Regions from separate parts of the Granulicella sp. WH15 genome, predicted to be linked through region 1. Evidence: predicted binding sites of a transcription regulator. Region 1 holds the regulator's gene; each other region holds the start of a gene.
What was found. Region 1 encodes LexA, which represses DNA repair genes until DNA is damaged. Its sites were predicted from a motif close to CANTTCGCTTTTTATTCGC; they were not measured.
Positions count from the first base shown of each region.

Region 2: the regulator LexA is predicted to act here: its motif matches at 4,867-4,885, upstream of recA (recombinase RecA).
Region 3: the regulator LexA is predicted to act here: its motif matches at 3,932-3,950, upstream of FTO74_RS04810 (recombinase RecA).

Region 1 covers NZ_CP042596.1:2,779,178-2,789,737, reverse strand. Annotated here, with positions in the region: gene FTO74_RS11630 (serine hydrolase domain-containing protein) at 1-595, opposite strand, end outside; gene uvrB (excinuclease ABC subunit UvrB) at 745-2,733, opposite strand; gene FTO74_RS11620 (histidine phosphatase family protein) at 2,787-3,368, shown strand; gene FTO74_RS11615 (Nif3-like dinuclear metal center hexameric protein) at 3,543-4,430, opposite strand; gene bla (subclass B3 metallo-beta-lactamase) at 4,624-5,496, shown strand; gene FTO74_RS11605 (HAD hydrolase-like protein) at 5,504-6,208, opposite strand; gene FTO74_RS11600 (DUF4097 family beta strand repeat-containing protein) at 6,366-7,214, opposite strand; gene lexA (transcriptional repressor LexA) at 7,292-7,897, opposite strand; gene FTO74_RS11590 (response regulator transcription factor) at 8,191-8,967, shown strand; gene FTO74_RS11585 (hypothetical protein) at 8,970-9,233, shown strand; gene FTO74_RS11580 (sigma-54 dependent transcriptional regulator) at 9,230-10,468, shown strand.
Region 2 covers NZ_CP042596.1:4,346,768-4,357,327, reverse strand. Annotated here, with positions in the region: gene FTO74_RS18055 (rhomboid family intramembrane serine protease) at 1-71, shown strand, start outside; gene FTO74_RS18050 (helix-turn-helix transcriptional regulator) at 176-583, opposite strand; gene FTO74_RS18045 (GNAT family N-acetyltransferase) at 759-1,262, opposite strand; gene fabG (3-oxoacyl-[acyl-carrier-protein] reductase) at 1,606-2,352, opposite strand; gene FTO74_RS18035 (FAD-dependent thymidylate synthase) at 2,443-4,047, shown strand; gene FTO74_RS18030 (glutaminyl-peptide cyclotransferase) at 4,051-4,806, shown strand; gene recA (recombinase RecA) at 4,988-6,055, shown strand; gene FTO74_RS18020 (MFS transporter) at 6,188-7,435, shown strand; gene FTO74_RS18015 (Spy/CpxP family protein refolding chaperone) at 7,787-8,380, opposite strand; gene FTO74_RS18010 (hypothetical protein) at 8,456-9,034, opposite strand; gene FTO74_RS18005 (sigma-70 family RNA polymerase sigma factor) at 9,031-9,693, opposite strand; gene coaD (pantetheine-phosphate adenylyltransferase) at 9,869-10,360, shown strand; gene FTO74_RS17995 (class I SAM-dependent methyltransferase) at 10,357-10,560, shown strand, end outside.
Region 3 covers NZ_CP042596.1:1,087,955-1,098,514, reverse strand. Annotated here, with positions in the region: gene FTO74_RS04820 (error-prone DNA polymerase) at 1-1,394, opposite strand, end outside; gene FTO74_RS04815 (DNA polymerase Y family protein) at 1,387-2,901, opposite strand; gene FTO74_RS04810 (recombinase RecA) at 2,898-3,926, opposite strand; gene FTO74_RS04805 (hypothetical protein) at 4,274-4,516, shown strand; gene FTO74_RS04800 (hypothetical protein) at 4,616-4,819, opposite strand; gene FTO74_RS04795 (hypothetical protein) at 4,803-5,117, opposite strand; gene FTO74_RS04790 (hypothetical protein) at 5,125-5,574, opposite strand; gene FTO74_RS04785 (helix-turn-helix domain-containing protein) at 5,571-6,050, opposite strand; gene FTO74_RS04780 (hypothetical protein) at 6,080-6,757, opposite strand; gene FTO74_RS04775 (tetratricopeptide repeat protein) at 6,820-7,686, shown strand; gene FTO74_RS04770 (hypothetical protein) at 7,763-8,389, shown strand; gene FTO74_RS04765 (DUF3800 domain-containing protein) at 8,751-9,872, opposite strand; gene FTO74_RS04760 (ParB N-terminal domain-containing protein) at 9,978-10,226, opposite strand; gene FTO74_RS04755 (hypothetical protein) at 10,311-10,560, opposite strand, start outside.

The sequences.
Region 1 (10,560 bases):
AGATGTGATCCGCTAGATAGGTGCCATAGTCCTGCCCTGACAGACGCTCGATGAGGTAGGCCAATAGATAGTATTCGGTGTTGGTATAGGCCCACTTCGTTCCGGGCGCTGCGACGAGAGGCCGGTCGCGGAAGGTCTGAATGAGTTCCTCGATCGTATAGGGAACCGCTAAGCCCTTGGTGAAATCCTTGACCTCATTGTTCGGAAGTCCCGACGTGTGGTTGAGTAACTCGCCGACGGTTATCCCTTTCCATGAGGCAGGCGCTTGCGGGTAAAACTTGCTAATCGGGTCCTGTATGGAAAGCCGTCCAGCTTCCGCGAGTTGCAGAATGGATACGGCCGTGAACTGCTTTGTGACGGAGGCAATCTCGAAGCGGGTATCCAGAGTGTTTGGGATCTTCCAGCTCTCGTCGGCAAGACCGTAGCTCTTCTTTAGAAGGACCCTGCCATTTTGCTCGACCAAGACGTTTCCCCTGAAATGCTGGCTCGAAGGAAGCCCGGAGATGTAAGCGTCTGTCCAATGTTCCAGGTCGCTGACTTGGCTGTGAAGCGTGCCTGAAAAGAGCAAAGAAAATCCAAGTAGCCACGATTTCATGCGACCAGTTTAGAGGATCAGGTCCATAAGCGTGGAAGAAGAATGAGCTCTATAACACCAAACGCAACGATGACAGGGAAAGACGACGAGTAAGAGTGGAGCCTACAGGCTCCGGCTCCGCTCTTATTCGTCGTCCCCCCTTGTTATCTCTAGCTGAACAAAAACTCCTTCGTCCGCAGATCGCGCACCGTATCCCGCAGCTTGGCCGCCTTCTCGAACTCGAATTTCTTCGCCGCCTCACGCATGTCGCTCTCCAGCTTGCCGATGTAGGTGTCCAGCTCGGCCTGAGTTGAGAACTCCGGCATCCCCTCGGCCTCGTCGGTCAGGTCGGCGTACTCGGCCTTCAGGATGCCCGCCAGACCCATGTCGATGGGGCGCAGAATCGTCGCCGGGGTGATGCCATTTTCGTCGTTGTAGGTCTGCTGCTTCTCGCGGCGGCGGTCGGTCTCGGAGATCGCCCGCTGCATCGAGTCGGTCATCTTGTCGGCGTAGAGAATCGCCCGTCCTTCAAGGTGTCGCGCCGCTCGCCCGATGGTCTGGATCAGCGAACCTTGCGACCTCAGGAAGCCCTCCTTATCTGCGTCGAGGATCGCTACCAGCGAGACCTCCGGCAGGTCCAGACCCTCGCGCAGCAGGTTGATGCCGATCAGCACGTCGTACTCGCCCTTGCGCAGGTCGCGCAGCAGCCGTATGCGCTCCAGCGTCTCGATCTCCGAGTGCATGTACCGGCAGCGCACGCCGACCTCGGTATAGTAGTTGGCTAGGTCCTCGCTCATGCGCTTGGTCAGCGTCGTTACCAGCACGCGCTGGTCCAGCTTCACCCGCTCGCGTATCTCGGCCAGCAGGTCATCGATCTGCCCCTTCACGGGCCGTATCTCGATCTGCGGATCGACGAGCCCGGTAGGACGGATGATCTGCTCGACGACCACTCCGGCTGACTTGGTCAGCTCGTAAGGCCCCGGCGTGGCTGAGACGTAGATGATCTGCCCCGACCGGCTCTCGAACTCGTCGAACTTCAGCGGCCGGTTGTCCATCGCCGAGGGCAGGCGGAAGCCGTAGTCCACGAGGTTCTGCTTGCGGCTGCGGTCGCCGTGCCACATGGCATGGAGCTGCGGCACCGTCACGTGCGACTCGTCGATGAAGATGAGGTAGTCGCGCGGGAAGTAGTCCAGCAGCGTCGGCGGCGGCTCGCCCGGCAGTCGGCCAGAGAAGTGACGCGAGTAGTTCTCGATGCCGTGGCAGTAGCCCACCGACTTAATCATCTCCAGGTCGAATCGCGTGCGCTGGTGAATCCGCTGCGACTCCACCAGACGGCCCTGCGACTCCAGCTCTTTCTCCCACCACTCCATCTCGGCCAGGATCGAGTCCGACGCAGCCTTCTTGCGCTCCGGCTGCACGACATAGTGGCTCTTTGGATAGATGGGCAGCCGCGCGTACTTCTGCTGCACGGTGCCGAAGAGCGGGTCGATCTGCGAGAGGGAATCGATCTCATCGCCGAACAGCTCGATCCGGTAGGCCATCTCGTCATATGTCGGAAAGACCTCGATGATGTCGCCACGCACCCGGAAGGTGCCGCGCCGGAAGTCCACGTCGTTGCGGTCGTAGAGGATCTCGACCAGACGCCGCGTGATGTCTTCGCGGCGGATCTTCTGGCCCTTCTCCAGCATCATCAACATGCCATAGTAGGCTTCGGGCGAGCCGAGACCGTAGATGCATGAGACCGAGCTGACGATGATCGCGTCGCGCCGCTCGAAGAGCGACCGCGTGGCCGAGAGCCGCAGCTTGTCCAGCTCCTCGTTGATCGTCGCTTCCTTCTCGATGAAGAGGTCGCCCGCGGGAATGTACGCCTCGGGCTGGTAGTAATCGTAGTAGCTGACGAAGTACTCGACCGCGTTGTTGGGGAAGAAGGTCTTGAACTCGTGGTAGAGCTGGGCCGCCAGCGTCTTGTTGTGCGCCAGGATCAGCGCCGGACGCTGCAACTCATTGATGACGCTCGCCATCGTGAACGTCTTGCCGGAGCCGGTGACGCCCAGCAGCACCTGGTCCTTCTCGCCCGCGTTCAAACCGGCGCACAGCTCGCCGATTGCCCTTGGTTGATCTCCCTGTGGCTTGTACGGTGTAGTGAGCTGAAAATCCATCTCTATAGAATACTGGACGCAGGCAAAAATCTCGCCTTGGGAGCATCTCGAAAATGGCCGTAGAACTCTACCTCATCCGCCACGGCGAAACCGAATGGAGCCTCTCCGGAGCCCATACCAGCCGCACCGACATCCCCCTGACCGACCATGGCCGCCGCCGCGCCGTGGAACTGCGCGAGTTCCTGACCGGCACCACCTTTGCCCGCGTCCTGACCAGCCCGATGCAGCGCGCCCGCGAGACCTGCGAGATCGCCGGACTGGGCCAGCAAGCTACCATCGAAGAGGGCCTGCGCGAGTGGGACTACGGCATCTACGAGGGCAAGACCACCAAGGAGATCCGCGTCGACCACCCCGATTGGAGCGTCTGGAAGGACCCGATCATCGACGGCGAGACGGTAGACCACGTAGGCGAGCGCGCCGACGGCATCATAGCCCGTGCCATTGACGGACTACCCGACGGCAGCAAAGCCGCGCTCTTCGCTCACGCCCACATTCTGCGCATCCTGGCCGCCCGCTGGATCGGCCTGCCCGCAGCGAGCGGAAGCCTCTTCGGCCTGGGCACGGGAAGCGTCAGCATTCTGGGCTACGAGCGCGAAACCCGCATCATCCGCCGCTGGAACCGAGAGTTTGAGTAAGTTTTAAAAGCGCCCTAACGCCGGGCGGGCGGCACTTTGTGCGGTCTTGGGGCGGATGGGGGAGTTATCGGCAGAGGGCCTTCCGTTGGTCGGCGTGAGCATCTTTGATTCCGACCAGCGGGAGGACCCATGCCGTTGATCCTTTCCATGCAGCCCCGAGAACGGCACGAAGTGCTAGGCGCAGTGAGTAGTTCCCCAGAAGGGCTCCCGAGCCGCCACAAACCCTACTGGAACCTCCTTCACGAAACCCCGCATCCACTCCGCACACCAGATCATTCCACCCTGCTCCGAGAGCACATGCCCCACCACGATCAGCGCCTTTTTGTTCCCGGCCTGAATCGCGTCCTGGCAGTACTCCACCGCCTCCCACTCCCTCGTCTCGCCGCAGACCAGCACGTCCACGTCCGGGCTGGCGAAGAACTTGATCCCGTTCTCCCGGCTCAGATACCCCCAGCTCGTCTGCACCCGTCGCACCGGCAGGGCCGGATCGCCCAGCACCCGGATCGTATTCGCTTTCAGGTGAACCTGCATCTGACGCACGAAGGTTGCCAGTGGAACTCCATCAAATACAAAGCGTTTCGGATTTTCAGCCTCGACGACGTTTTTCTGCCACCCAAGTTGCTCCATCATCCCCTGCGCGATCCCGTCCGGCTTGTGCGCGTGCCAATGGTCGTGGAAGTGGAAGATGGCGACGTCGTGCTTCTGGCAGTAGTCCTGTTTGTACTTGAGGGTGGCATCGTCCTTGATGTCGTCGATATGGTCCTGGTGCAGGTAGAACGGCGTCTCGTGGGTCACGATCATGTTCTTGCCCTCGGCAACGCACCGCTCCACCACGTCCAGCGTCGCCATCATGGTCGTGGCGATGCCGCGCACCGGCGTCTCCGGCGATCCGGTGAGCAGGTTGTCCACCGTCGTTGGCCGCCAGGGCACGCCTACCTGCTTCTTGATCCGGTCGATTACCTCACCGGCGGTTAACGGAGCCGCAGGAGCTTGTCCCAATGCAAGGCCAGAGACGAGCGCACCGCTCGCAGCCACAAATGTACGTCGCGAAAACTCGCTCATGTGTAGGATTCCTTCGTGTATGAAAAAGGCTGAAAAAGCTTCCGCGCGCCAGCCTACACGAGAATAGTTTGCGATGGCAAAAATAACCCGCAAAGCCAATATCCCAGCTCTATCCGTAGGAGATAGACTGGTTCGGCCCTGGCAGGCTCGCTCCTGACGGTCTTCCGGCAAATTTACGTTGAGGTCGTATCGAATGCGCAGATTTACGCAGTGGTTTGCCGCCGTTCTTCTACTTCTGATCGCTGCGGGACCGTCCGCGCTCGCCCAGCCCGACTCCGCCCGTATGACGCCGTTTCCGGGCTTCCGCATCGCCGATAACCTGTACTACGTGGGCAGCAAGGATCTCGCCTCCTACCTCATCACCACGTCGCAGGGCGACATCCTCATCAACAGCAGCTACGTCGCCTCCGTCCCGCTTATCCAGAAGAGCATCGAGGGGCTTGGCTTCAAGATGAGCGATATCAAGATTCTGCTCATCAGCCACGCGCACGACGACCACGATGCGGGCAGCGCCGAGATCAAGCGCCTGACCGGGGCGAAGTACATGGTGATGGACGCGGACGTTCCCGTCGTCGAGAGCGGAGGCGCCAGCGACTTCTTCTACAACTCGCCCAAGAACCGCTATCCGCCAACGAAGGTAGACCGGGTGCTGCACGATGGCGACGAAGTCCGGCTGGGCGGCGCGGTGCTGGTAGCCCACAAGACTCCGGGCCATACCAAGGGCTGCACCACCTGGACCATGAAAGTTATGGACAAAGGGAAGAGCTACAACGCTGTCATCGTCGGTAGCTGGAACGTGAACCCTGGCTTTCGTCTGGTCGACAACAAAGCCTACCCCGAGCAGGCTCAGGACTACGAGAAGACCTTCCGCATCCTGAAGTCGCTGCCGTGCGATATCTTCCTCGGCGCGCACGGAGGCTACTTCGACATGCTGGACAAGTACTCCCGCATGAAGTCCAGCCCGTCGAATGTCTTCGTCGATCCCGTCGGCTACAAGGCCATGGTGGAGAAGAAGGATCTGGAGTTCCGCAAGGAGTGGAAGCGCCAGCAGGAGGGCGGCAAGTAGCGGCTCCTCAGTTCAACCCCAGAGCTGCTGGCCAATCCGACGCCCGATCTACTACCGCATCCGGATGAGACGACGGCAGGGTCTGCGGAGCCAGCCCGAACGTACAGCCCAGCGACCGCGCTCCGCAGTTCTTCGCCGTCAGGATGTCGAAGGAGGAGTCGCCGATCATCACCGTGTCGGCTGGTGTCAGCGTCTTGCCCGCAATCGCGCTCGCCTCCGCGATCAGTTGCAGCAGCCCCTCCGGATTCGGCTTCTTGGTCTGGAACGAGTTGCCGCCGTAGTTCTGGAAGAAGTAGCGATCCAGCCCGAAGTGCTCGCAGATCGCCCGCGAAGGATCGACCGGCTTGTTCGTCAGCACGGCCATCAGCACCTGTGGATGACGCTCCCGTATGGCGGCCAGGGCCTCCATCGCGCCAGGATAGACGTACGTGTAGTCCAGCTTGTGCACCTTGTAATAGCCGATGAACCAATCCAGTGCTTCTTCGATGAAGGCATCATCGTGCGGGTCAGGCTCGTTGGCGATCAGGTGCACATGGGCCAGGGCGCGTCGCACCAGCGTGGTCGCCCCGTCGCCGATGTAACCGGAGATGACCTCCTCGGAGAGTTGGGCGCGGCCGTAGTGGTTTAGCGTGGCGTTGACGGAGTTGCAGAGGTCGATTCGAGAATCGATCAGGGTTCCATCCAGATCGAAGACAAGCAGTTTAGGCAGCATCCTTCAAGCCTAGTACGTCGTACCGTTCTCGGGAAGGTATGGGGGAGATTATCTATATAGGGCCTCCCGCTGGTCGGCAGCGAGTGTATTTGATTCCGACCAGCGGGAGGACCAGCGTGATGATTCTGCCCAACAGCCCAAGAACGGTACGAAGTACTTAGTTCACCTCGATGTCTCCCGAGCCCGTCCGAACCTCTAGCGATGGCCCGCCGCCATTCACCTGCCCCGAGAGATGATGCCGCTCCGCCGACATCTGCGGCGCGCCCGGTTGGGACACATGGATCGACCCCGATCCCGTAGCCGCATCGAAGTTAAACCGCGCGTCTGCTCCAAGGTGCAGCCGGATGGACCCGGAGCCCGTCTGTAGCTTGGCGTCTCCGGCCAGCTTGCCGTTGGCCTCGATATCGCCCGATCCCGTCCGCGCCATCAGGCCGCCCGCAAGCCCGTTGATCCGAATGGACCCGGAGCCGGTCTCCGCCTTTACATCGCCGGAGCCAATCTCCTGAAGATCCACATCGCCCGATCCGGTGCGCAGGGCAGCCGGCCCCTGTATGCCGTGCGCCCGCACCGATCCCGACCCCGTCGCAGCGGCTAGAAAACGCCCGACGTTGTCGATCTCCACGTCACCCGAGCCGCTGCGGGCGTTGATCGCCACGGTCTTCGGCACGCTGATGTCGTAGTCGATTGTGATGTTGTTGTAGAGCCTCCGGTCGTCGGTCTCGCCCAGACGAACGGTGTTGCCGGATTGCTGCACCGGCGGAGCCGCGATGATCTTTTGGATGCGCTCCTCCACATTATCCCCGGCATTCCAGCCGCTGTAGACGTGAGCGCTGACATGGATCTGGTCTCCCTGCCCGGGAAAGACGCGGATATGCCCCGAGCCGGTGGAGATATACAGATCGGCGGGGCCGGAGAGCGGCAGGGTGCGTTCGAAGTTGCCACCGGCGGCATGAGCGGCGGTGGTGAGGATGAAAAGGGCGGCGGCAGTGAGAATTCGCAGGTTCATAGTAGCTCCTTGATATGGGAGTACGCGGGCCCGTCTTATTTTGTTCCCGGCTTCTCGCCGATAATTCTCAAAGAGCTTCAGGCGTACTTGCGCAGAATCCCCAGCACCTTGCCCTGGATGCTGACGTTCGCCGCCGGAGCGTAGATGGGAGCCATCTCGGCGTTTGAAGGCTGCAGCCGGATCATCGCTCCTTCGCGATAGAACCGCTTCAGCGTGGCTTCGCTGCCATCGACCAGGGCGACGATGATCTCGCCCTCGCGGGCTGTCCGGGTCCTCTCGACCAGAACATAGTCGCCCGAGACGATGTGCTCGTCGCGCATGGAGTCGCCTCGCACCTCCAGGGCAAAGACCTCGCGGTTGCCGATGATGTCGCCGAGCGAGATCGACTCCGCCGCCTCGATCGCCTCTACCGGCTTGCCCGCCGCGATCCGTCCCAGCAGCGGCAGGCGGTCCTGCCCGCGCTTGCTCGCCCGCGGCGGCAGCACGTCGATGGAGCGGCTGCGGTTATGCGCGCGCTGCAGCAATCCCTTGTTCTGCAGGTTTGTCACGTGCTTATGTACCGTGGCCAGCGAGTTCAGCCCGAGGCCGGAGGCGATCTCCTCGTAAGAAGGGGAGTATCCGTTCTTCTGTGTGAAGCCGGAGAGGAAGTCGATCACTTCTTTTTGACGCCGCGTGATAGCCATGCCGTCATTGTAGCGAATAAAAAGCGAACGGCGATAGCAAATTTGATTCGTGTCCGATTTTGGTACACGAGGAGCCGCTTGGAACCAAAGGATGGCTCGTTTTCATTTTGGTCCGCGGCTTCCTGATTTGGAAAGTGTTCGGGATTCGTGCTCCGATCCTCTTGCCCGGAGCGGGGCCAACAATGCACTGTGGTTTCAGTCAGAGCACAAGGTTACGAAAGTTGCTTTTTGTGAAAGTTACATTACCTGTTTCATCCCCGCACACTACTAAACTCGGGCGGGGGGAGAAAACAATGCGAATGCTAATTGTGGAAGATGATGCTGCCTTGGGTCCTTTACTCCAGCGGGGAATGAGACTCGAAGGATATGAAACCGAATTGGTTACCGATGGTGAAACTGCGGTAACCTCGGCTCTTGAACATCAACCCGACCTGATTGTGCTCGATCTCAACCTCCCCTGCAAGGATGGAGTCCAGGTCCTCGAAGAACTGTACGGCCGCGTCCCCTCTACCTCTATCCTTGTCCTGACCGGCCGCAGCACTGTGCAGGAGCGTGTCCGCTGCCTGAACATCGGCGCCGACGACTGCATGTTGAAGCCCTTTAGCCTGAAGGAGCTGACGGCCCGCTGCAACGCCCTGACCCGGCGGCGCAATCAGTTCGCCGATCCCGTCCTGCGCCACGGCGATATCGAGCTGAACCGGCTCGACCGCAAGGTGATGCGCAACGGATGCCGCGTCGACCTTACGGTCAAGGAGTTCAGCCTGCTGGAGTACCTGATGCAGGCCAGGGGCCGCTGCTGCTCGCGGAGTGAGTTGCTCCGCGAGGTCTGGCAGATGTCTCCGGACGCTGGGACCAACGTCGTCGATGTCTATATCAACTATCTGCGCAAGAAGCTCGGAGCGGGACGTTTAGGAGAGCTGAGTGACGACCGGCAGTTCATCGAGACGGTCCGCGGCGCAGGTTACATGCTTAGCCCCGAAGTACGCCGGCGCCCCTCTGTGCCGGTCTTGATGCCCATCTTTAACGACACCATTCTGCCATCCAACACCCCCAGAGTAATTGGAGCGTAACCGTGTGTGATCTTCTGCTATCGAACCGAAGTGCAATGCCGGACAGCCTTGTCAGCGAGATTGCGACGGGCCTTCACGATCTCTGTCAGCCGCTGTCAACCCTGCAATGCCATCTCGAGATCGGCATGATGGATGCCACTGCAACCGCCATGAGCGCGGCTATTGCCGAGGCTCTGCATGTGTGCGTGCAGCTGAACGACCAGGTGCGTGGAATGCAGATTCGCGTGCTGCAGTCGCGCACGGCTCGGGAAAGTGAGGGGCTATGACCTCTTCCATGCCGTTGCGCGATATGGATGCGGGGATCGTCGCCGCGCGTTCGGTGGTGCTGGCAAGTGCGGATGCAGACCTGCGCCAGCGCCTGAGAAAGAGCCTGAGTGGGCTGCGCTGGACGGTGCGTGAGGCGAGCGGCGGCGCGGAGGCGATGATGCAGATTGAGAGTCTTCGCGCCGAGGCTCTGCTGATAGATAGCTGGCTGCCCGACCTTGAGGCCTCAGAGCTGGAGTCGCAGCTGCGGCTGCTCTATCCCGCGATGGATATCCTGCGCGTGGATGGCCGCATTGAGCCTGGTGGCGCGAAAAGTCCACGGCGCAACGAGCTGCTGCATGCTCTGCGTGAGGCTGCGGATGGTGGGCCCGTGTTGGTCTCGGCACCTGCTCCTCCGCCTATGGTCACGGTTTCCGAGACTATTTCGGTTCCTATTGCGCCCATCTTCTTTGACGGGGCTACTGCGTCTGCTCCGTCCATTCCAGAGATGGTTGGAGAGAGCGCCTCCATGCGCGAGCTGGCGCGGATGATCCGGCTGGTGGCTCCGCGTTTGGCCACTGTGCTTATCGAAGGCGAGACAGGCACGGGCAAGGAGATCGTCGCGCGCTCCGTGCATCGTCTTAGCAACCGTGCGTCGAAGCCCTTTGCTGTGCTCAACTGCGCGGCGATTCCAGAGGCGCTGCTTGAGGCCGAGCTCTTTGGGCATACGCGCGGGGCTTTTACCGGTGCGGTCCAATCGCGCACCGGACGCATTGAGGCGGCGAATGGAGGCACGCTCTTTCTTGATGAGATCGGCGAGATGCCGCTCGCGTTGCAGGCCAAGATGTTGCGGTTTCTCGAGTGCGGCGAGTTGCAGCGAGTAGGGGACAACGAGACTGTTCGGGTCGATGTACGCGTGGTCGCGGCGACTCATCAGCCGCTGGAACAGAGAGCCGCGGAGAGGAGCTTTCGGCTCGATCTCTATCATCGCCTGGCGGTCTTTCCCGTTGCTGTTCCTCCGCTGCGGGAGCGCATGGATGACCTTCGGCTATTGGTGGAGTTCTTCCTTGAACAGATGGGCCGAGAGATGCCGCGCAAGCGCATCGCCCCTGCGGCGTTTGCACGGCTGGAGCAGCATGACTGGCCCGGGAACGTGCGTGAGCTGATGCACGTTCTTGAGCGCGGCTCCATCCTTGCGGGTGATCAGCCCGTGATTTCTGCGGAAGATATCCGCATCCACCGCAGATCCATCGTCTAGGTTCTCTATAAGTTCTCTTTGGCCACTCGGTCCAGGCCACCGGGTGGCCGTTTTTTTTCTAACGTGAATTTCTTGGTCTGCTCTCGCTTAGC
Region 2 (10,560 bases), 1.6 Mb from region 1:
AGAAGCTCACTTTCGCCTTCGCGGCCTTTATCTTGTCGCTCTTCGGTTACTGGATCGCCAACTTGGGCTAAGTCGCGCCATCTTCCCGCTGGTCGGGAAAAGATGTTCGCTGCCGACCAACGGGAGGCCCTCAGAAGATCATTTCCCCATACAGCCCCGAGAGCGGCACGAAGTGCTAGCTCATCGAGCTGGAGGCGAACTTCCTCACCATCGCCAGCAGCAGCCGACGGTCGCTGTCCGACAGGTGCGCCGAGTAGCGCTGCACCTGCGTCAGGAAGCGGATCTGCTCCTCGCTCAGGTTCAGCGACGAGACCTCCCGGCCCACCGGGTCCTCGGCAAAGAACTGCGAGAGCTGCAAGTCCAGTGCGCCCGCGATCTTCTGCAACGTCTCCAGCGACGGGACGGTGTGACCGTTCTCCACGCGCGAGAGGTAGCAGCGCAGCAGGCCGGTTCGTTTTTCGATATCACCCTGCGACATCCCCTTTTGCAGGCGATAGTCGCGAATCGTGCCACCAATATTCATCGAGATCGACTTCACGGACGCCTCGGCCTGCACGGAAGGAACTATTTGCATATCAGCCATTGACCACAAAGTAACTATGTCGGGAACAGGAAGCAAGCCCTAAGTGATTGACCACAAGGAAATACCGTACCGGGAAAGGTTCCTGGCAATGGAAACCTCAACCGATACTTGAGGTAGGGGCTCCTGTTGGAACCACGCTTGTTATTGTCTCTTAAGGTAATGACTAATAAGTAAATTATCGTCCCAGTTGCAGGCGGAAGAAGACGATTCCCGGCACGGGATTGTCGTTGAAGCGGTCGATCTCGACGAACCCCATCGCGCCGTAGAGCCGATTGGCCTCGGGCATCGCGGCGGGCGCGGTGTCGAGGTAGAGAGCCGTGTATCCGGCCGCGCGAGCCCACTCCACAGCTCGGTCGACCAGCCGCCGTCCCAACCCCAGCCCGCGAGCCTCGGGGGCTACCCAGAGCCGCTTCATCTCGCAGCTACGCTCATCCGGAGCGGCGGATTGCACCCGAATCGGCTTGATCGCGCAGCATCCGACCGGCGTTCCATCACGCAGCGCGACCAGCAGAGTTCCGGAGGGTGAGGAATAAGCACCCGGCAGAGAAGCCAGTTCTGCCTCGAAGCCCTCAATGCAGATTCCCGCAGGTCCCCCGGCCAGATATGCGGCGTAATCCCGCATCAGTGCCCGCACCCACTCGACTTCGACTGCTCCTGACGCCTCTCGAATGACGATCATGAGCTATATCCGCATATTTTCTTGGAAGCCGCAATATCCGGGTGCTCCGGAAAGCGCTGAAGGCGCACTCTATACCAGACTAGGGCAACGCCCTAGGTGACCAGGCATAAAGGCAAGACAAGGGCTGAAGGCCCGACCTAGTTTCTGCCACAAACCTGTCCTGCCGGACGGGCCGCCTGCGCGGCGGGCGGGCGTTTACACGCCTTTTTACTGCTTCGCGTGGTCCTCCCGTTGGTCGGAAACAAACAATGCTCGCTGCCGACCAACGGAAGGCCCCATACTGCTAACTCACCCATACCGCCCCGAGAACGGTACGAAGTACCCCCGAGAATGGTACGAAGTACTAATTCATGTACATGCCGCCGTTTACGTCCAGCGTGTGGCCGGTGATGTACGCTGCGCTCTCCGAGGCCAGAAACGCCACCGCCGCCGCAATCTCCTTGTCGGTGCCCGGCCTCGCCAGCGGCACCTGCCCCATCATCGCCATGCGCTGCTCGTCGGTCAGGACCGCCGTCATCGGCGTCTCAATGTAGCCCGGAGCCACGGCGTTCACCGTAATCGTGCGGCTGGCCAGCTCGCGGGCCAGAGACTTCGTCAGCCCGATCAGCCCGGCCTTCGACGCGGCGTAGTTTGCTTGCCCCGCCTGCCCGGTCTCCCCCACCACGGAGGTGATGTTGATGATCCGGCCCCAGCGCCCCTTCAGCATCGACGACATGCATGCCTGCGTCAGCAGAAACGCGCCCGTCAGGTTGGTCGTGAGCACGTCGTCCCAGTCTTTTCTCTTCATCCTCATGGAGAGGATGTCGCGAGTAATCCCGGCGTTGTTCACCAGGATCTCGACCCGGCCGAAGTGCTCGATGACTTCCTTCGCGCCGGCCTTGATCGACTCCTCGCTGGAGATGTCCAGCGCGAACGCCTTGGCCACGCCGCCCGCGGCTTCGATCTCCGCGGCCACCTCGGCCAGCTTGTCGGTGTTGCGGGCCGCCAGCGCGACCTGCGCGCCCGCCGCCGCCAGTGCCAGCGCGCACGCCCGTCCAATGCCCTGCGAGGCGCCTGTTACCAATGCAATTCGTCCAGCCAATGAGTCCATCCCAAGCATTATACGAACCGGACGGGACTTGAACGAATTGGCGAATCGAAGACATTTTGCAGAACCGTCCGATTTATCCTTGGCCTACCCATGCCCGACGCGATCCCGATCCCGACCAGCCCCGCCGAGACCTGTCCAGCCCAGCCCCCCGTAACCGACGTCTACGCCATCCACGGCGCGGACCCCGAGGTTCTGGCCTACGCCATGGCCAAGTACTCCCGCTCGTCGCTCAGCATGCGCGAGTCGCTGGCCGAGATCAGTTCGCAGCGCGCCGAGCAGTTCCTCAACACCTTCTACTTCCAGTACGGCCACCGCTCCATCGCCGATCTGGCGCACATCCCCTTCGCCATCGAGCGCCTGTCGCTGCTGGCGGCCATCGCGCTGGTCGACGAGCAGCGCTGGGACGGCCAGGAGCGCTCCACCCGCTACCAGAACTTCCGCCGCTCCGGCTGGTTCACCCCCGCGCTGGGTGCGGAGACCGCCGCCTACACCGCCGCCGTCGAGTCTCTCTTCCATTCCTACGACGCTGTCAGCGCGGGGATGCTCGAAGCCCTCAAGCTAGCCATCCCGCTGCCCGATCCCACCAGCGATCGCGCCATGAAGCCCGACGCCTGGGAGCGCACCCTGAAGGCCCGCGCCTTCGACGTCGCCCGCTACCTGCTGCCGCTGGCGACCAATACGTCGCTCGGCCAGATCGTCAACGCCCGCACGCTGGAGACGCAGGTATCGCGGCTCCTCACTAGCGAGTTCGCCGAGATACGCACCATCGCCGAGCAACTCCGCGTGGCCGCCACCGGGCCAGCGTGGAACGTCCAGCAGCCCGTCATGCAGCAGCTCTGCGACGAGATCACGGCGCTCGACCCGGCGCTCGGAGCCAAGGCCGCCGAGACCCTCCTCCGCCCCATCAACACCGCCCCCACGCTGGTCAAGTATGCCGTGCCCAACCCCTACCTCGCCGAGAGCCGCACCCTCGGCGCGGAGTTGGTAGCGGAGTTGATGGGCACCCAGGCCATCGACTCCACTCCCATCGTCGATCTCCTCGACGGCGACGAGCCGCTGGAGGTCGAGCTGGCGACCTCGCTCCTCTACCCGCACGCGCACTACGGATACCGCCAGCTCCGCTCGAACGTCGCCGCGTTGCCCTCTGCGCGCCTCACCGAGATCGTTGCCACCATGACCCGCTCGCGCGGCCGCCACGACGAGCTGCTCCGCGGCTTCAGCTCTGGGCACAGCCTCCGTTTCGACATCCTCATGGACATCGGCGGCTTCCGCGACATGCACCGCCACCGCAAGTGCACGCAGCTCCTCCAGGGCTTCACCGACCTCCACGGCTACGACGAGCCCATCTGCCCCGGCCAGCCCACGCTCGCCGAGGCCGGGCTTGAACAGCCGTACCGCGCCGCCATGGACGCGGCCTTCGCCGCCTACCGCAGCCTGCGCGACTCCGGCGCTCCCGAGGCCGCGCAATCGTCCCAGTACCTGCTGCCGCTGGGCACGCGCTGCCGCGCCATGTTCAAGATGGACCTCGCCGAGGCCGTCTACATCTCGGAGCTGCGCTCAGGCATCGCGGGCCACTTCAGCTACCGCCGCGTGGCCTGGGAGATGTATCTCGCGGTCAAACGCCAGCACCCCGCGCTCGCCCCGCTCTTCCGCATCGACGATGTGTGGGAGCCGGTCGACCTGCTGAAACGGTAGCCTATGCGGATACTTGCCCTCTTCCTTGCATTGCTGCCCGGCCCTGCCTTTGCTGCTGCTCCAGTGGATGGCTATAAGGTCGTGGCCACCTACCCGCACTCCACCGACAGCTACACCGAGGGCTTTCTCTATCTCAACGGCCAGTTCTACGAGGGCACCGGCCTCAACGGCCACTCCGCCGTCCTGGCCATCGACCCCGCGACCGGCCAGCCGACCCAGCGCCGCGACCTGCCCCAGCAGTACTTCGGCGAGGGCATCGTGGACTGGGGGTCAAACCTCTACGAGTGGACCTGGAACGAGCACACCTGCTTCGTCTACGACCGCTTCAGCCTGCGCCTGTTGAAGCAGTTCGCCTACACCGGCGAGGGCTGGGGGATGACCCGCACGGCCCGCGAGATCATCACCAGCGACGGCTCCTCCACGCTGCGCTTCCGCGACCCCAACACCTTCGCCGAGACCCGCCATGTCGTCGTCCGGGACGGCAGGCAGAGCATCGACCGTCTCAACGAGCTGGAGTTCATCCACGGCGAGATCTACGCCAATGTGTGGCACACGGACCGCATCGCCCGCATCTCCCCCGCTGACGGCCACGTCATCGCCTGGATCGACCTGACAGGGCTGCTGCCCGAGGGCCAGCGGGGCAACGCCGAGGCGGTCCTCAACGGCATCGCCTACGACGCCCAACACGACCGCCTCTTCGTCACCGGCAAGCAGTGGCCTAGCGTCTTTGAGATCAAGATTGTCCCGCATCGTCCATGAGGGAGGCTAAATTTTCATGTCAAGGCATGAGAGAGGGCACGGTTCCCGAATTGGCACCTTTCTTTCGCCTTTTATTTGCTTTTCTCTGAATCGGTGCTAGACTTCGTTCTGACTCATCCTCTAATGGATGGCAACATATTCGCAGCACACATTCGCATCAGGGATTGGGAGACAAGTTCACGTGGCCGATGACCGTGGCAAGGCAATAGAAGCAGCGCTTTCACAGCTTGAGAAGCAGTTCGGCAAGGGTTCCATCATGCGCCTCGGCGCGAAGGGCGCGATCGGACCCATCGCCGTCATCCCCACCGGCTCCATCTCCTTCGACAACGCGCTCGGAGTAGGCGGCGTCCCCCGTGGCCGCGTCATCGAGATCTATGGCCCGGAGTCCTCGGGTAAGACCACCATCACCCTCCAGATCATCGCCGAGGCCCAGAAGGCTGGCGGCCTCGCGGCCTTCGTAGATGCTGAGCACGCCCTCGACCCGCAGTACGCCCGCAAGCTCGGCGTCGACGTCGATAACCTGCTGGTCTCGCAGCCCGACTACGGCGAGCAGGCGCTCGAGATCGTCGAGGCGCTCGTCCGCTCCGGAGCGATTGACGTCCTCGTGGTTGACTCGGTCGCCGCCCTCGTCCCCAAGGCCGAGCTGGACGGCGAGATGGGCGAGGCCCAGATGGGCCTGCAGGCCCGCCTGATGAGCCAGGCCCTGCGCAAGCTCACCGGAGCCGTGGCCAAGTCGCGCACCTGCCTCATCTTCATCAACCAGATCCGCGACAAGATCGGCGTCATGTTCGGCAACCCCGAGACCACCACCGGCGGCCGCGCGCTCAAGTTCTACTCCTCGGTTCGCATCGACATCCGCCGCATCGGAGCGGTCAAGGAGGGCGACGTCGTCGTCGGCTCCCGCACCAAGGTTAAGATCGTCAAGAACAAGGTCGCCGCCCCCTTCCGTGACGCCGAGTTCGACATCCTTTACGGCGAGGGCATCTCGCGCGAGGGCGACACGCTCGACCTCGCCGTGGCCAACAGCATCGTCGATAAAAGCGGAGCGTGGTACAGCTTTCAGGGCGAGCGCATCGGCCAGGGCCGCGAGAACGTCCGCAGCTTCCTCAAGGAGAACAAGGAAATCTTCGGCCGCATCGACGCCGAGGTCCGCAAGAAGCTCGGCATTGGCGCCATGCCCGCCGAGATTCCGGCCATCCCCGAAGAGGGCGTCGAGAAGGCTGTCGAGGTCGTCAAGGGCCGCAAGTAAATCCGCAGCAGGGAAGAGGCACGGATCAAGATGGGACCGAAGATACTTCCGGTTCCGATTTGATCCGTGCCTCTTTCCGTTTTATCCGGGGAGCCTTCCTTGAACGGCGGCGGGACGGCGATAATAGACCCAGTGGACTCCAGCTCTGTCTTTCGCGAACCCTCTTACCGCCGCTTCTGGATGGCTCGCATCTGCTCGACCATGTCCTTCCAGATGTTTGGCGTTGCCATCGGCTGGCAGGTCTACGCTCTCACTCACAGCACCTTTGCGCTGGGCATGGTGGGGCTGGTGCAGTTCACGCCCATGCTGCTGCTGATGCTGGTCGTCGGCCACGTCGCCGACCGTTTCAACCGCAAGACCATCATCAGTATCTGCCAGGTGGTCGAGTGCTCCACTGCCGCGCTGCTCGCGGTCTCCAGCTACTTCCACTGGCTCCATCCGGTGGGCATCTTCTGCGCCGTAGCGGCGGTCGGAGCCTGCCGCGCCTTCGAGACGCCTTCAACCCAGGCGATGGTCCCCGGCTTGGTGGAGGAATCGAAAGTTCCCGCCGCTATCGCCTGGTCGTCTTCGGCCAACCAGAGCGCCACCATCGTCGGCCCGGCACTGGGCGGCCTGCTCTACGCCCTCGGCGCGCACATCCCCTACGCGCTTTGCGCCTGCCTCTACGCCACTGCCTCGATCCTCTCCTCAGGCATCCGCCCGCGCCGCCGTGCAGAGGCCAAGCCCGCCGCCACGGCCAGCTCTATCTTCTCCGGCATCCACTACATCCGGGCCCGCAAGAACATCCTCGGAGCCATCTCGCTCGACCTCTTCGTGGTTCTGCTCGGAGGGGCAACGGCGCTGTTGCCCGCCTACGCCCGCGACATACTGCACACCGGCCCCTGGGGGTTGGGCCTGCTGCGACTCTCCCCGGCCATCGGTGCGCTCAGCACCTCCATCTTTCTGGCCCGGCACCCTATCCGCAGCCGTGCCGGACACCGCATGTTCACCGCCGTCATCGTCTTTGGACTGGCCACAATCGGCTTTGCTCTTTCACGTTCAGTCCTGCTCTCGATGGCGATTCTCTGCGTTCTGGGCGCGGCGGATGTGGTGAGCGTCGTCGTCCGCTCGTCGCTGGTCCAGTTAGAGACTCCAGACGCTATGCGCGGCCGCGTCAGCGCGGTCAATGCGCTCTTTATCGGCACATCCAACCAACTCGGCGAGTTCGAATCCGGCGTCACGGCCTCCTGGTTCGGGATCGTTCCGGCCACGATCATCGGCGGCGTTGGGAGCATTTTGATTGCGCTGTGCTGGATGCGTCTCTTCCCCGGACTGCGTACGCTGGAGCGGCTGAGCGGACCACCGGCCACGGAGCAGGAAGAGCAGTCTTCCGTGGCTTAGAGGATCTTTGTTTCCGACCAACGGGAGGAGCACGCGAAGCAGTAAAAAGGCGTGCAAACGCCCGCTCTCCGCGTAGGAGGACCGTCCGTCAGGACGTCTTTGCAGTTTTTGAAGGAAGCATACCTCAGGAATAACGACAAAAGCGGAAGCAGATTCGCTCCTGAATGACAACCAAAAGAACAGGCAACAGCGCCCTCGCGCCGGGCGGGCGGCACTTCGTGCGGTCTTGGACGCTTCGCGTAATCCCCCTTTTTATTTATCAGGGGTGGTTTTCCGTTTGTTTGGGGAAGAAAAGATAAAAGCGCGGCCCCTGGCATGGGAGCCGCGCTTTTATCCCTGGTTTCAATCGAGCTACTCGATCTCAGGCGTGCCCTGCGGCTGGCCGGTCGTGCCCTGCCCCTTGCTCCCGAGCTGGCCGCCGCGCCCGCGCATGGACGAACCGCCCATCTCTCCGCGTCCTCCAAAACCGCGCCCGCCAAAGCGGTTATGCTCCATCTCGTGCAGCGTAGTCCACTGCGCTGCGGTCAATACGCCGCGGATGCCGAAGAGCATCTTCGCGTTCGCCTTCTCCAGCTCCGCCCGCGTGTCGGCGATCTTGCCGATCTGGGCCAGCGCCTTCGCCGAGTCGGGCGGATTGGCGTTCATCAGCGGCTCCAGCATCAGCTCCTGCTCCTCCAGCTCTGCCTTGATGTGGATGAGCTGGACCTTCGACTGGAGAAAGATATCCTCCATCCGCTTCTGCTGGTCGGCCGTCAGGCCCAGCTTGGTGGCGATCTCCGGGTTCTTCCACCACATGCCGCCGGGGCCGTGGTGAAAGCCTCCTCCCATCTCGCCGCCACGGAAGGGAGGAGGCCCATCTGAACGCATGGGTCCCTGGGCGTAGGCGGCCAGAGAGCCGGTGAGCAGTGCGAGTGTGGCAAGGCGAACAAAGCCGCGAGTAGTCATAGGTCAATCCTTTTTAAATCTTTGAATCTTTGAGCAGCTGGGAACGTGTCTGTATCAAGCTTGGCGAGCGGGCTTTCAGCGCGGAGCGTCATCGTCATCCACGGGTTGCGCGTTGGCAAATCGGCTCGCCGGGTCGGCCAGCAGCTCGAGCGACGAGGGAACGGACGCGGAGAGATCCTGGCTGATGCCCTGGAGCAGCGCCTCGTCCCCGGCCTCGGTGGTGACAGCGGGGGCGGCTTTTGCCGTAGCCGCCGGGCGGCTGAAGAAGGTGTTCACAGCCGCCAGCGGATCGGCGCCGGCGTGGTGGACGAAGGGAAGCGCGAAGGCTGCCGCCAGCGTCGCCGCCACCAGTGCCCATACCGAGCTGCGGCGCTCGTTGTGCCGGTTGGAGTCCGCTGCAACACGCAGCTTCGAAGCCGGTTTCTGCACCCGGGCGGCGCTCATCGTGGCCGAGTAGCGAAGCGACCCCAACAGCGACTCCATGTGGGTAAACTCCTGGTTGCACTCGGGGCACTGCTGCAGGTGCCGCTGCCGCGAGGCCAGCGAGAGCGCCGTGGGATCGTCGGCGATAAGCAGGTCCGATATCTGGTCGGCGGTCAGGCAGAGAGTATCGAGCTTGCGAGCGGGATTCGAATTGGGGCTATAGCGGTTCATAGGGAGTCCTTTGTAGGTGCCTGTCCGTCGGTCTGAACGCCAGCCTGAACACCAATCTGGGGCTGGCGGGCACGGACGGCGGCGATGGCGCGGTAAAGATGGCTCTTGACGGTGCTGACAGGAAGTCCGGTGATAACGGCGATCTCGCCGATGGGCTGTTCCTCGACGAAGCGCAGCAGGAAGACGGTGCGCTGGCGCTCGGAGAGCGTGGCCACGGTCTGCCACACCAGCGCCAACTGCTCCCGCGCGATCAGGCGCTGCTCGGTGGAGCTTGCCGGGTGGGCGAGTTGCCCGGCCATCTCTTGCGGATCGACCTGGGTGGAGGCCACGTTCTTCCAGAAGCGGAAGCGGTTGGTGCGGGTGTGGTCGCGCAGCAGGTTCAGGGCGATGGTGGTTAGCCAGGTGGAGATGGAGGAGTCGCCCCGGAAGGTCGCACGGGCGGTCCAGGCACGCAAGAAGGTGTCCTGCGTCAGCGTCTGGGCCAGGTCGTGGTCGCGCAGCGAGGCGTAGAGAAAGCGGAAGATTCTCGGCTCATAGAGCGCATGCAGGGCCTCGATATCCTCTATCTGGACCGCCGGTGGAGCGACCTGCCCGGCGGCTCCGGGCAGCGGAAACTCCGGTTCGGCGAGGCTGGCGGGATGGAGTACGATCGGCGTCATCTTATCCGTATCTTGATCCGTCGCTGGGGCTGTCCTGCGGTATTTCCAGCGTTTCTAGCATTTCTATTAGGAGAGACGCGGCGGTTCCCGAGAAGACTACACCTGGAGGTATTTTTTCGCGCTCCTCCGGCGTGTTCCGCTGGAGCCTGCCGCTGGGATATGCTGCTTGGGAGCTATGCAAACCGTTACGGCAATCTATCCGGGCACCTTCGATCCCCTGACCAACGGCCATCTGGACCTGATCGCGCGCGGCTCCAAGATCGTGGACAAGCTCGTGGTGGCGATCCTCCGCAACTCGGAGAAAGGCACCCCCTTGTTCACGGTGGAGGAGCGGCGCGAGATGATTACCGAGGCGGTTGCACCCTTCGATAACGTGAGCGTCCTGACCTTCAACGGCCTGTTGGTGGACTTTGCCCGGCAGCAGGGGGCCAAGGCGGTGCTGCGCGGCATCCGGGCCATCTCGGACTATGAGTACGAGTTCCAGATGGCGATGATGAACCGCAAGCTCGACCCGGAGCTGGAGACGCTCTTTATGATGCCCGCCGAGAAGTACACCTACGTCAGCTCGCGGCTTATTAAGGGTGTCTTTCAACTGGGCGGAGACGTCTCCTCGCTGGTGCCGCCGCTGGTCATGGACCGGCTGAAGGCCAAGACGGCTGCCGAGTGACCCAGCCTACTCTCTCCCTGCAAGAGCAGTTCGGCCAAATCGACATCTACGTCTTCGATCAGATCCTGCGCGGCAACATCGCGCCGGGGATGCGCGTGCTCGACGCGGGCTGCGGCTTCGGGCGCAACCTGGTCTATCTGCTGCGGGCAGGCTGCGAGGTCTTCGCTGTCGATGCGGACCCACGCGGGGTGGACCATGTC
Region 3 (10,560 bases), 1.7 Mb from region 1:
TCCAGCGAATCGTTAGCGATCCCCATCACCTTTCCGACCTCGCGCATCGCGGATTTAGGTCGATAGGTAATAACGTTTGCCGTCATAGCCGCACCCAACTCTCCATAACGTTGGTAGACGTATTGGATCGCCTCCTCGCGTTTTTCCTCGGACGGCAGATCGAGGTCAATATCGGGCCACTCGTTCCGGCTTTCACTCAGGAATCTCTCGAAGAGAAGATCCATTCCAACTGGATCGACGATGGTGATTTCGAGCGCATAGCAGACAGCAGAGTTCGCGGCGCTTCCTCTGCCCTGAATCAGGACACCGTTGCGCTTACAGAACTGCACGATATCCCAAACGATGAGAAAGTACCCTTCAAAACCCAGCTTCTCGATGAGAGCAAGCTCATGCTCCACCTGTTTCTGTGCCCGCGCGAATAGCTTGCGATCTTTCTTCGGGCCATACCTTACCTGTACACCTTCGGCGACGCGCTTGCGTAAGAAGCTCTCCATGCTCTCGCCGTCCGGCACTGGATAACTGGGGAAGAGATATCCAAGATCGTCCAGCTCAAATTTCAACCGGGAGGAGAGATCGACGGTGTTCTCGACAGCATTGGGAACATCGCGGAAAAGCGAGACCATATCCTTTGCAGTCCGCAGATGGCGATAGCCATTGAGAGCAAGCAGGCGGCCCGCTTTGTCGAGTTCGGTGTGATACCGTATCGCCGTAAACACATCCAGAATTTCGCGCTCATACGCTGTCGCATAGCGAACCCCATTGGTGGCGAGCACAGGGAGATGGAGCGATTGGGCGATGCGGATTGCCGCCTGATTGCGCCACTCTTCCTCCCTCTCACAATGGCGTTGTAGCTCAACATAAACATTGTCGTGACCGAAGACCCGAGCGAGCCGTTCGACCGTCTCTCGGCCTTCCTCTTCGCCACCGCGCATCAGTGCCGCCGCTAACGGTCCTTCATTGCCGCCTGTAAGACAGATCAATCCCGCCGCATATTGCTCCAGGTCACTGAAGATCGCCGCACCCTCCGACTTCTTGGCCTCGCGCAGTTTGGACCGCGTGATGAGCTGGCAGAGATTCTGATATCCAGTGCGCGATTCGCAAAGCAGTGGAAGGCGGACAGGTTCTGTGATGTGCCGGTGCGGCAACCATGCGGGTGGCTTCAGTCTGGACCCGAGGGAAGATACCGCGACCTCTGCTCCCACATGCGCCCGAATCTCGTTGCGCTTCGCCGAGGTATGAAACCTCGCCGAGCCATAGACGCCATTGCGATCAAGCAAGGCCATCGCATGCATATTCAGTTCGACAGCTCGCTCGATCAGCTTCTCCGGCTCTGATGCGCCTTCGAGAAAGCTGAACGCACTCGCAGCATGGAGTTCCACATAGCGGTCAGTCATAGAGCGCCGCCATCTGCCACTTGTGTTCCAGAAGGTCGCGCATCATGCAGCAGTAGAGCATGGAGCCATCCTGCGACCGGGCGATGAGATCCCATTGCTCGCATCCCCAAAGTGTCTGCGCCCACCAGTCGCCTCCGACGATCCAAGGCCCATAAGCACGCTCGACCACATAGCGCTGCTCCCTGAAAAAGAACATCGAGGGCCGCAGGTTCTGCAATGTAACTGAAGCGGACTCCAAAGGCCGGAGCTTGCGGATTGACGCACGCGCCTGCTCTGCCGCTGCTACATCGGACTCACCGGAGGGCACGGTGAACGCCTCCATGCGGAATGGTTCAGTCGAATGCGAATCCTGAAGCACGGCGCGTCCGACATTGTTCTCGCCGACGATGGCCCGAATCCTCGCCAGCGTGACATCGAGACGGTCTGCCTCTGGAAGCTGGGGAGAAAAGAGACCGAGCTGGATTTTGGTCGTGCTGCCTGGCTCCGCCGATGCAGTCACGGCGAGAATTGCAGCGGACGGCGGATGCGCCTGCATATCGAGATGGAGGAGTTTGATCCAGAGCTGCTTATCTGTACTCGGCTGTGCCGGTCGGATGGTTCGCGTGTGCAATCCTCCGTCGTCTAGTGTCAGTGTGACCGTAAGAGCAGACAGGGAGAAGACACGCGCCGTCGCTCTCAGAATGAGTTGATCGAGTATCACTCCTACTGCCAGGAGTAATGAATCGAGCGGTTCTACAGGCGCGTCGAACTCTATGCGCTCTTCGAGTATGTAGGGTGGTTCGATTGGCTGGAAGAGATGGGGATGGATACCGAGCGCCAGTTCGCGGAGCCGTCTCCCTTCCTGCCCCGTCCGTGCAATCAGCTCTTTTTCCGGCAATGCAGCCAAAGCGCCGAGCGAGCGAATCCCCCATAATGCGAAGGTCTCTGCCTGCGCTTCCGTCAGATCGAGAACCGTCAACGGAAGCGGACTCAATGCGTCTGCTTCCTCATTCAGTGAGATGATCTGAATCGCCGATTTTGAGAGCGGGCCTCTTGCAAGAGACGCCGCCGCATGGAAGTTATGACTTACAGTAATTCGAGCCGAGATACCGAGCGACCTTACCCTTTGCAACAGACTCTGCGCGAGCATGGCAGGAGGACCAAACAGTCCCCGTGTCCCGGCAATATCGATAACGCAGAGAAAGGCCAGGTCATTACTGCACTCTTCGATGCGGGGAGAAAAGGCTCCCGCACATTCGAGCAATATGCTCTTTGCCCCTGATTCCGCTGTGGGGGATCGTGACAGGATGACAGGGTCAGGAAAAGTCTCGACCTCTACACGCGTCATGCCGTGTCGTATGCCCTGCAAGCGTGCTTTGCTGTTGAGCGAACAGACACGCTCTGACGGCGGCTCGCCTTCGAGGACAACGCATGGTCTGCCATGCAGGTCCGCACGAAGACGCAGCAATGCCTGACCGGGAAACTCCCGCACGTAGAGACACGCGTACAGTTCCGGAGGCTTCGTCATCGCGCACCCGCCCACGGCGTGCGGCTCTGCCATTGTGCACTCTGTGGTGGCTTTCGCATGGGGACGACATTGCTGGGAGTCTCAGCAAAGCGCTGCCGTTTGATCTCCGCGTGCGGCTGAATTCCAGTAAAGACCGTAGTTTCGTCCGCCAGGATCTCCGCTGGCCGAAGATGAATTGCCAGCTCCGCAGCGCTCTTGGCACATGCATGTTGGGCAAGGAGGAGCACGCTCGATTGTGTTTTCTCTGCCGCTGCGCGGTAACGGAACCAGGTCGAAAGCTCGATACGCGATACAAACGACGGAGCCATACTGGACAGGTCGAGCACCACGGCGCTGAATCCTCCCACCTGCAAAAGAAGGTCCGCCGCTTTCAATGCCTGTTCGATCCGCGACCACGGTTTCCGCGCAGCGGTGGTAAGGAGGGCGTTGGTCACAGTCATTCGAGATGCCGGTGTGAATTCCTGTCTCTCCTCACGCACCCTTCGTTGTGGTTCTGCGCAACGCGGGGCGAACAACTTCGTCTGAAGGAGATCGCCGACGGCATTGGAGATTCCCTTCACTTCATTGCGCGGATGGGAACCAAAGCCTCCACCATGCAGGCCCTGTTTCGCAGGTCGTGGAGCAAGGTACTTTTCCGGCAGCACGAAACTGCGTGCCCGGCGAGTTGTTGTCGTCTCTGCTGTGACGCCACACCGTACCCACAGAAGCCGGGCAAGATCGATTCCGGCTGCGGCAGCAGAAACCGGGTCGAAAGCATTCGAAGCGTCGATCCATGCGCAGACCTTCGACGCTTGCGTAAGGTGCGCTACAAACGAAAGTGCGATGTCTGTCCGTCCGGAACATTCAGGGCCGATTACTTCGCTCAGGACGCCAACTGGCAGTCCGCCATGCAACAATTCATCGAGCGAACCGATCCCTGTCTCGGTTATTGGCCGGATCAGCCTTGGGGCCGGAGTGAGGGCTGACGGAATCTTATCCGCGAGCGCTGATTCAATCTGGAGCCGAATTGTAGAAGTGGTAGCCATAACGCGTATTCGCCTTATCTTCGCCTATACTCACCTGCTGTCGTCAACTGCCGCTGCCCCAGGCTTGGTGCACATATGGAGTAACTGATTGTTGATAAAGGAGAAGTTTTTTTGGCAACTGTGGCCTAAAATATTGAAAAGGGCAAAATACCTGAAGAGCGATACGAAAAAGACAACCCGTACCCGACTGGTCATTTGACTCAGTCGCAAAAGATTCTCTCGACAGTGTCGAGAGAATCTTCTAAGTCATTGTTATCAAAAGGCATAGACTTTTTTCCGTCGGAAACCGCAGGAATGTCCATAAGACCCATCTAAATTAGGACATTCCACCTTGCCGGAGGCATTCGATGACCACCGCAGGAGAAGATTCTCAAGAGACGTTTAGCAAGCGATGGGATTTGGACGATCTGCCAGCATGTGAAGTGGGGATGATTTTGCTCTTTAGTTTCGCCAAAGCCTATCCGGTGGAATGCGCCGCTCTAAGGCCGACCGATCTTCTCGATTTTCGGGTAGTGCCTAATTTGCTTTCTGAGCCTGACGGCCCTTCTTGTAACACTCTTTGCATCGGCAATGCCTCCCTGCCTGCGTAGCACCATGTGACCCATCTCGGTAGAACCCGTCTAACGGCTTCCAGCCCTTACAGGAAGAACACACTTTTCCAACAATTCCGTTGCGCGTTTCGAGTGCCATCACACCTCCAGCGCCGAGTTCAAGGTGCTGCGTATCCATTCGGACACGGTTTGCTTGCTTGTCTTCGCCGCTAACTCAACGCGCTTGCGATCTTCGGCATTGAACCGAACTGGCACGATGCTGGACTTGGCCTGATCGTGAAGTTTTGGGCGGCCAACCGGATTCGGCTTTGGCTTGGATGGTGCTTTAGGCTGTTTGGGCATTGCGAAACTCCTGCGCGATGGCGGCGCGGACGGCGGTAATTGGGGAGACAACTGGCGGGACGTGCAGGACGGTTACGTGGTGCTGAGGTCGGTCGGGGGCATCAGTTTCGTGAGACCACGCATAGGATGTATTCGCGTCCGGGTGTCCGTGCAAGTCGAAGACTTCAACGATACCCTCCCAGATCGTCTGCCCGTTCCATACCTCTTTCACAGGCACACTTTCACGGTGCGTGGCGGGCGCACCGTGGAGTTTGTGAATCGCATGTTTTAGGTCTTCGATGTACGAGGGGATCGCCATAGGATTTTTAGTAGCATCCATTACACGGGCACAAACACTTAACCGCGAAGACTGCAATTACAATCCAAGCTGACATAAACAAAACCGGAATGAATAGAATCATTCCGCTGGGATGTTGACCTAGGGGGCGTCCGCTCCCCGTATGTCTGGTCGCATAGTCGAATCCCTCACACTCTAGGGAGAGCTTGTTTTCTATATCCTGCACGGACTTCCACCAGTAGGCGACGTAATTGTGGACCCCCTCGCTGGTGATGCGCCAAATAAGTGCTGAGGCTAAACCCAAAAGAGCAAATGCCAAACCGACCCACATATGATGGTGTTCTACGACGTACCAGCATCCAGCTAATGCCGCCGTTTCAAACGCGGCGAAATAGTTGTTGCGCACCCAATATGAATCAACCTCGTACCGCCATGTCTCGAAAATCTGTTTGTATACTTCGTGTTTGAGTTCGCTCATGCAGTCGCCTCCACCAAGTCTCCGGCCGTCCAAAAAGTAGGTGTAACTCCAGCGGCCATTGCCGGAGTACAGCGGATCGTATTGTGGCGGCGCACAAAATTGTAATAAGCGAAGTGCAAGCCAACCGCCGTCTCAGCATCTCGATTGCCTACTCGGAACGCAGGAACCAACTTTATCTCTGCATCAATCGCGCAGAACGGCCATACGTTGCCTAACCGCGGATCATCTCCGTCTCGGACGTGGCGATCTTTCTTGCCGATGAATCCCCAAATCTCGTCCATCTCCAGCCGATTGCAAGTGAGGTCGCGCATGGTGGAATCCATCAACGCCGTGCAGCCCTGTCCGACTTTTACGCCTAGCCGCATGATCGTGTCGCGATGAACGCCCGTCATACGCTCAATTGAACAAATGCTTGAGCCTTCGGCCAGCGCCGCGATAATTGTGATTTGCTTATCGGTTTGTAAGACGTTGATCATAGCTCCTGACCCGAATAAACGTATTACATTTATTTCAGTGTATCAAGCGGCCTGCCGTACTTTTCCCAAGCCTTGTTTGATTTTTTCCCTAATTCGTCAGCATGGTCAGCGAGCGCGGAGCGTACATCAACGTAAGGCAGCTCGGAAGGATAACCAACTTCAACGACTCTTGATTTGAAATCAGGAATTAAGGATTTCATCGTGACGATGTGGTGAGAATAGAGGACTAAGAAATCACGTCTCCCGTCAATTAGCTTCCCCGCGTTCTTTGCCGAATAATTACCTAGAGTGTCTTTCAAGGTAAGCGGGTGAATTAGCCGCTCACCTTCGTTATTCCAGCTATGCCAAAGTTCTTCTAATTGGAGGGAGAGTGCTTTAGCGCGGCCTTGCAGTAGGTCATAGACAGCGAATTCTGCTCCCGCAATCATCACCGCTTCGAGTATCTTCTTTGTTTCGGTTGATCCAGCGTTAACTGCTACACGACCACTTATCCATCGACCCGCCGCTGAAAACAGCATTATGGCAAGTGCGGCGCAAGCCAGATAAATAGGGAGCTGCCAGAGAGAGGGGATATGAGTCCAAGACACAAGCATCCCCCTCACGCACGCCACGACTGAGGCTGAGCAGAGAAAGACAACGACCTGTGCTGCAAACTGAATTCGTTTGCCCCAGTCCAGTAGGCTCTTGAGGACTTCAATTGGCTCCATGCCCAATCGTTCCACCGAAGAGTGTCAATGTCCAGTAATTTATGTGATACATTTTCTCCATTATGTTCAAACGTTTGGCCTTGGCAGTTGCCGCAGCCCTCGCAATTGGTACGCTGTCCGCCCAATCAAACGGCGCTGCCAATGAGAAAAATAACGGGGCAGCACAGAGCCAACCAGCCGTTCATGCGTCGAACAGCATAGACAAACAGACCAACAGCGAAACAAATGATGCCAAACCCGACAATAACCCGCCAGCCTCGGACACAGCCACCGCCTATTGGTGGAAAAAGCCCGAGTGGTGGACTTTGATTGTTACGGCACTGGCTGCTGGAATTGTTGGCTGGCAGTCTTGGGAAACCCGCAAGGCGGCGCAAGCCTCTCTGTTGGGCGCTCAGGCCAGCAGCGCTCAGGTCGAACACGCTAAGAGCACCCAGAGAGCGCAACTTAGCGTTGAACTTGCGCCCCCGGAATTCAACCTTGAGCCAAAGTTGGGTGGATATCCCGTCGATTTCCGAATCACGGTTTACGGTACAACCCGCGCATACGTTCTCAATGATTCGATCATCGTCTATTTGAGCAAGTCGAAGAGAACTGCCGGTGCTTGGAAAAGTTTCGGTCTTCCTCGCAATCTGACTCCGGAGGACAGCCCTTACGACGGGAAAACTCTCATTCACGATACCGAGTTTCTTCCGGAGGCCGAGACCGACATGAACAAGTTCTATTCCGTCCGCAGGGGCGAGGATGGGTACACGCTGTATGCCGATGGGCAGATTTACTATCGGGATATATTCGGAGATGAGTGGGTTCTTGAGATAGACCGCTACTGGGACACTATGGCTAAGATGTGGGGACCGTATGGCAGCGGAAGGCATGACAGACACCGCAAGGCATCCCAACCCAATCAAGATAAGGCCCCCAATCTCAATTAGGACACCACCCAAAATCTGAATTGGGATACTACCAAATTTCTGGACTCTGCCCGCGTGCGATGGGAGGATTAGGGGCATGATTACTACCGCCGTGATTACCATACTGATTTTGTATGTTGGTGTCACTGAATGGCTGGACACAATTGGGCGGCTTGAAATAATTGAAAAGCGATGGCCACGTATGTGGAGCATCATGAACAATCGCCCCATTCGCCTCGCCCTGCTTATATTTGCTGTTGTCGTATTGGTCAAAATTTGGAGCGAAAAACTCAAAGGGGAGGGAGTGTCTCCATTGATCGTAAATATTCCAGCTCCCCCTGCGCCAGTGATTCAGTTTATTCAACCCGACTCCCCCCAAGGCCCAAAATGGACGTTTGAATCGGTAGCCGGAGCTAATGGTGCTGGGATAGCTCTTATTACCGCAAATGCATCAATCTCGAACTTATCATTTCGAGTGAAGTGCAATTTCCCTTGCACATTGAACGAAGGGGGATCTCAGGCTATTGGGACTCAAACAGGAATTTGGTTAGACCCTCGCACTACGAACGATCCAACCATCATCCGAGTTAAAGTTCGAACCCCCAATCGCTTGAATGCTGGTCAACAAATTGCACTTACATTCTGGGCAACTGAACCTATCGTCGCTCCGAATCCGCCGAAGCAAATCTCGATTTCATGGGTTCAAATCGACAAGGAAGATTGACATTATCATATTCGTCGTACATCGTTCAGGAGTTTAAAGATGCCTAAGCAGAGGAAGGTTGGTCGGCTCATGCTTCCCAAGGAAGGGTCGAAGGGCAAGATTGTTCCTGTTCAGTTCAATGCAGACGACCTGAAAAAGGAAACTGCGTCCAGAGTAAGCAAGACATGGGATGACTGTTCTATTCCGACCGAGGCATCTCATTGCAGTCAAAGGCTGCTTTGATTACTAGAGTCGTATGTTCTAATTTCGCAGTGGCGACAGTTCCTATTTATCGTTATTCTCCATCCGATGAACTACCTAAAAATCACGATCAGCTCATCTATTGAATGAGAGTGGATTCAGGTTGCCATTTCCTGATGAACTAGGGATTCAAAGACAGGCGCTTCTTACGAGCATCTTCGATAGCTGTGAGTGTTCGTTTTGCATCTGCGACTTGTTCGGCGGACAATGGGCGTTTCTCTAACAGATTTGCACTAGCCTCGACCTCCCGGGCAAGCGTATCGAAATCAAACTCCTTAATGTAGCTCCGCTCGATCAAGCCTTTCCAAAGGGTCGCGCAGTTGCCACGGGGGATGTTGTTTTGTTCGATCACCCGCTTTGCCAACCACATGCAAACGTCAATTATCTGGAGGCCAAAACTATCTATTGAAGAACGGATATCCAGATTGCAGTCAAAGGTCGAAATCGGGGTTATGTCCGAGGCTATGGATAAAGGGCCGCTCTCGTCCCCTTGAAACTTCGATAACAAATCGAACGTTTCAATGAACTTCGATATGAATTGATCTTGTTCATCGTGAACAAAGCTTCCGATTGTGTGCCCCGTCTCCTTATGGAAGGCATGGAGATGCTCAAAGATTCCCGTGAAGGCCACAAAATTCGGCGAATCACGTTCTCCAAAACCGTCTAAAACTTCTGCCGGGTGCCTGCTGGCCCAATCGAGCGATTCAGTCAGTATCTGGATGCTGCGCTGGTCATAGGGCGCGCCTTTAACCCGATCTCGTACATCAGCCAAGAGCTTCCCAAATCGTTCGGACGACTGAGCCTCAAAGAGCGACCAAAACTCATTTAGATCGTCTGTACCAAGGAGTTGAGCGAAGTGGAGCAGGTTGATCTGCCGAAGGAAGCGCACACCATAAGTCTGCGGCGGCACAGCAGGATTCACACCAGCGTCGAACGCTAGGTCGAACATCTTCGAGGTTGCTAGATATGGCTTGAAGATGCGAACAAATGAGAATCGCAGCTTCTTCTCGCGGATGAACCAAGCCAAACGACCGGCGATCTTCTCGATTCGCCCGAAGCCGAGTTCATTGCCATGAAGTTCATCTTTTCCGCTGACGGCGAGCAACTCTCGGTGGAAAGTGGCGTACTTGCTATCGAGATCGGAAAACGAGATTAGCGTGCCGGTCCAGAAAGTATCCTGCTGGTCAGCAAAGAGCCTGAGACCAGAATTGCCGGATTCGTCAGCGTAAGCAAAGCACCTCATAGTTCCTATTATAGAAATTGAGTAAACGAAGCGGCGAAACAGAAGTAATGGGTCTGCATTGGTTTTATGCAGACCCATTGCAGTTATGCAATCTTCTTTACCCTATTAGTAGTTTTTTGTTCGGAGGCTGGGGCCTTCCCGGTCTTCTCCTTCGCGGCAAACTCCTGCCTCGAAGCTGCGTTCATTCAACGGACGCACAAGCAGGGGCGAGAGAACTCCCTGAGCGCGAATGCTGGCTGCAAGCTCCTGCAATGCCGCATCCTCGAACGTGCGGCGCGGGTTCGTCTTCGATTCGGTGAGAAGTGAAAGCGAGACGTTGCGGTATTCGGTGGCATTGGTGACGGTGGTTTCCATGATGACAAGCTCCTTTCGAGCGGGTTGAGGGTGAGAGGATAGAGAGCGGAGACGCATTGGGACGTATCCGCTCAAGGGAACGGACTAGCTACGAATGGCAGCATCCGTAAAGGCTTCCGCGAATCCCTGCAAACGGAGATTTCTGTCCCACACCACGGCGAAGCGTTCGTGCTGTTTGTGGAGGTCGAGCAACGCGACGTAATGACCGCTCCATATACGGCGCGACCATTGCTCTACCGCTACATAGTCATTGCGGTAGTAGAAGGGATCGAGATACGGCATGCCTCCGAATGGAAGGCATATCTCAAAGCACATCTCCGGGTCGCGCATGAGA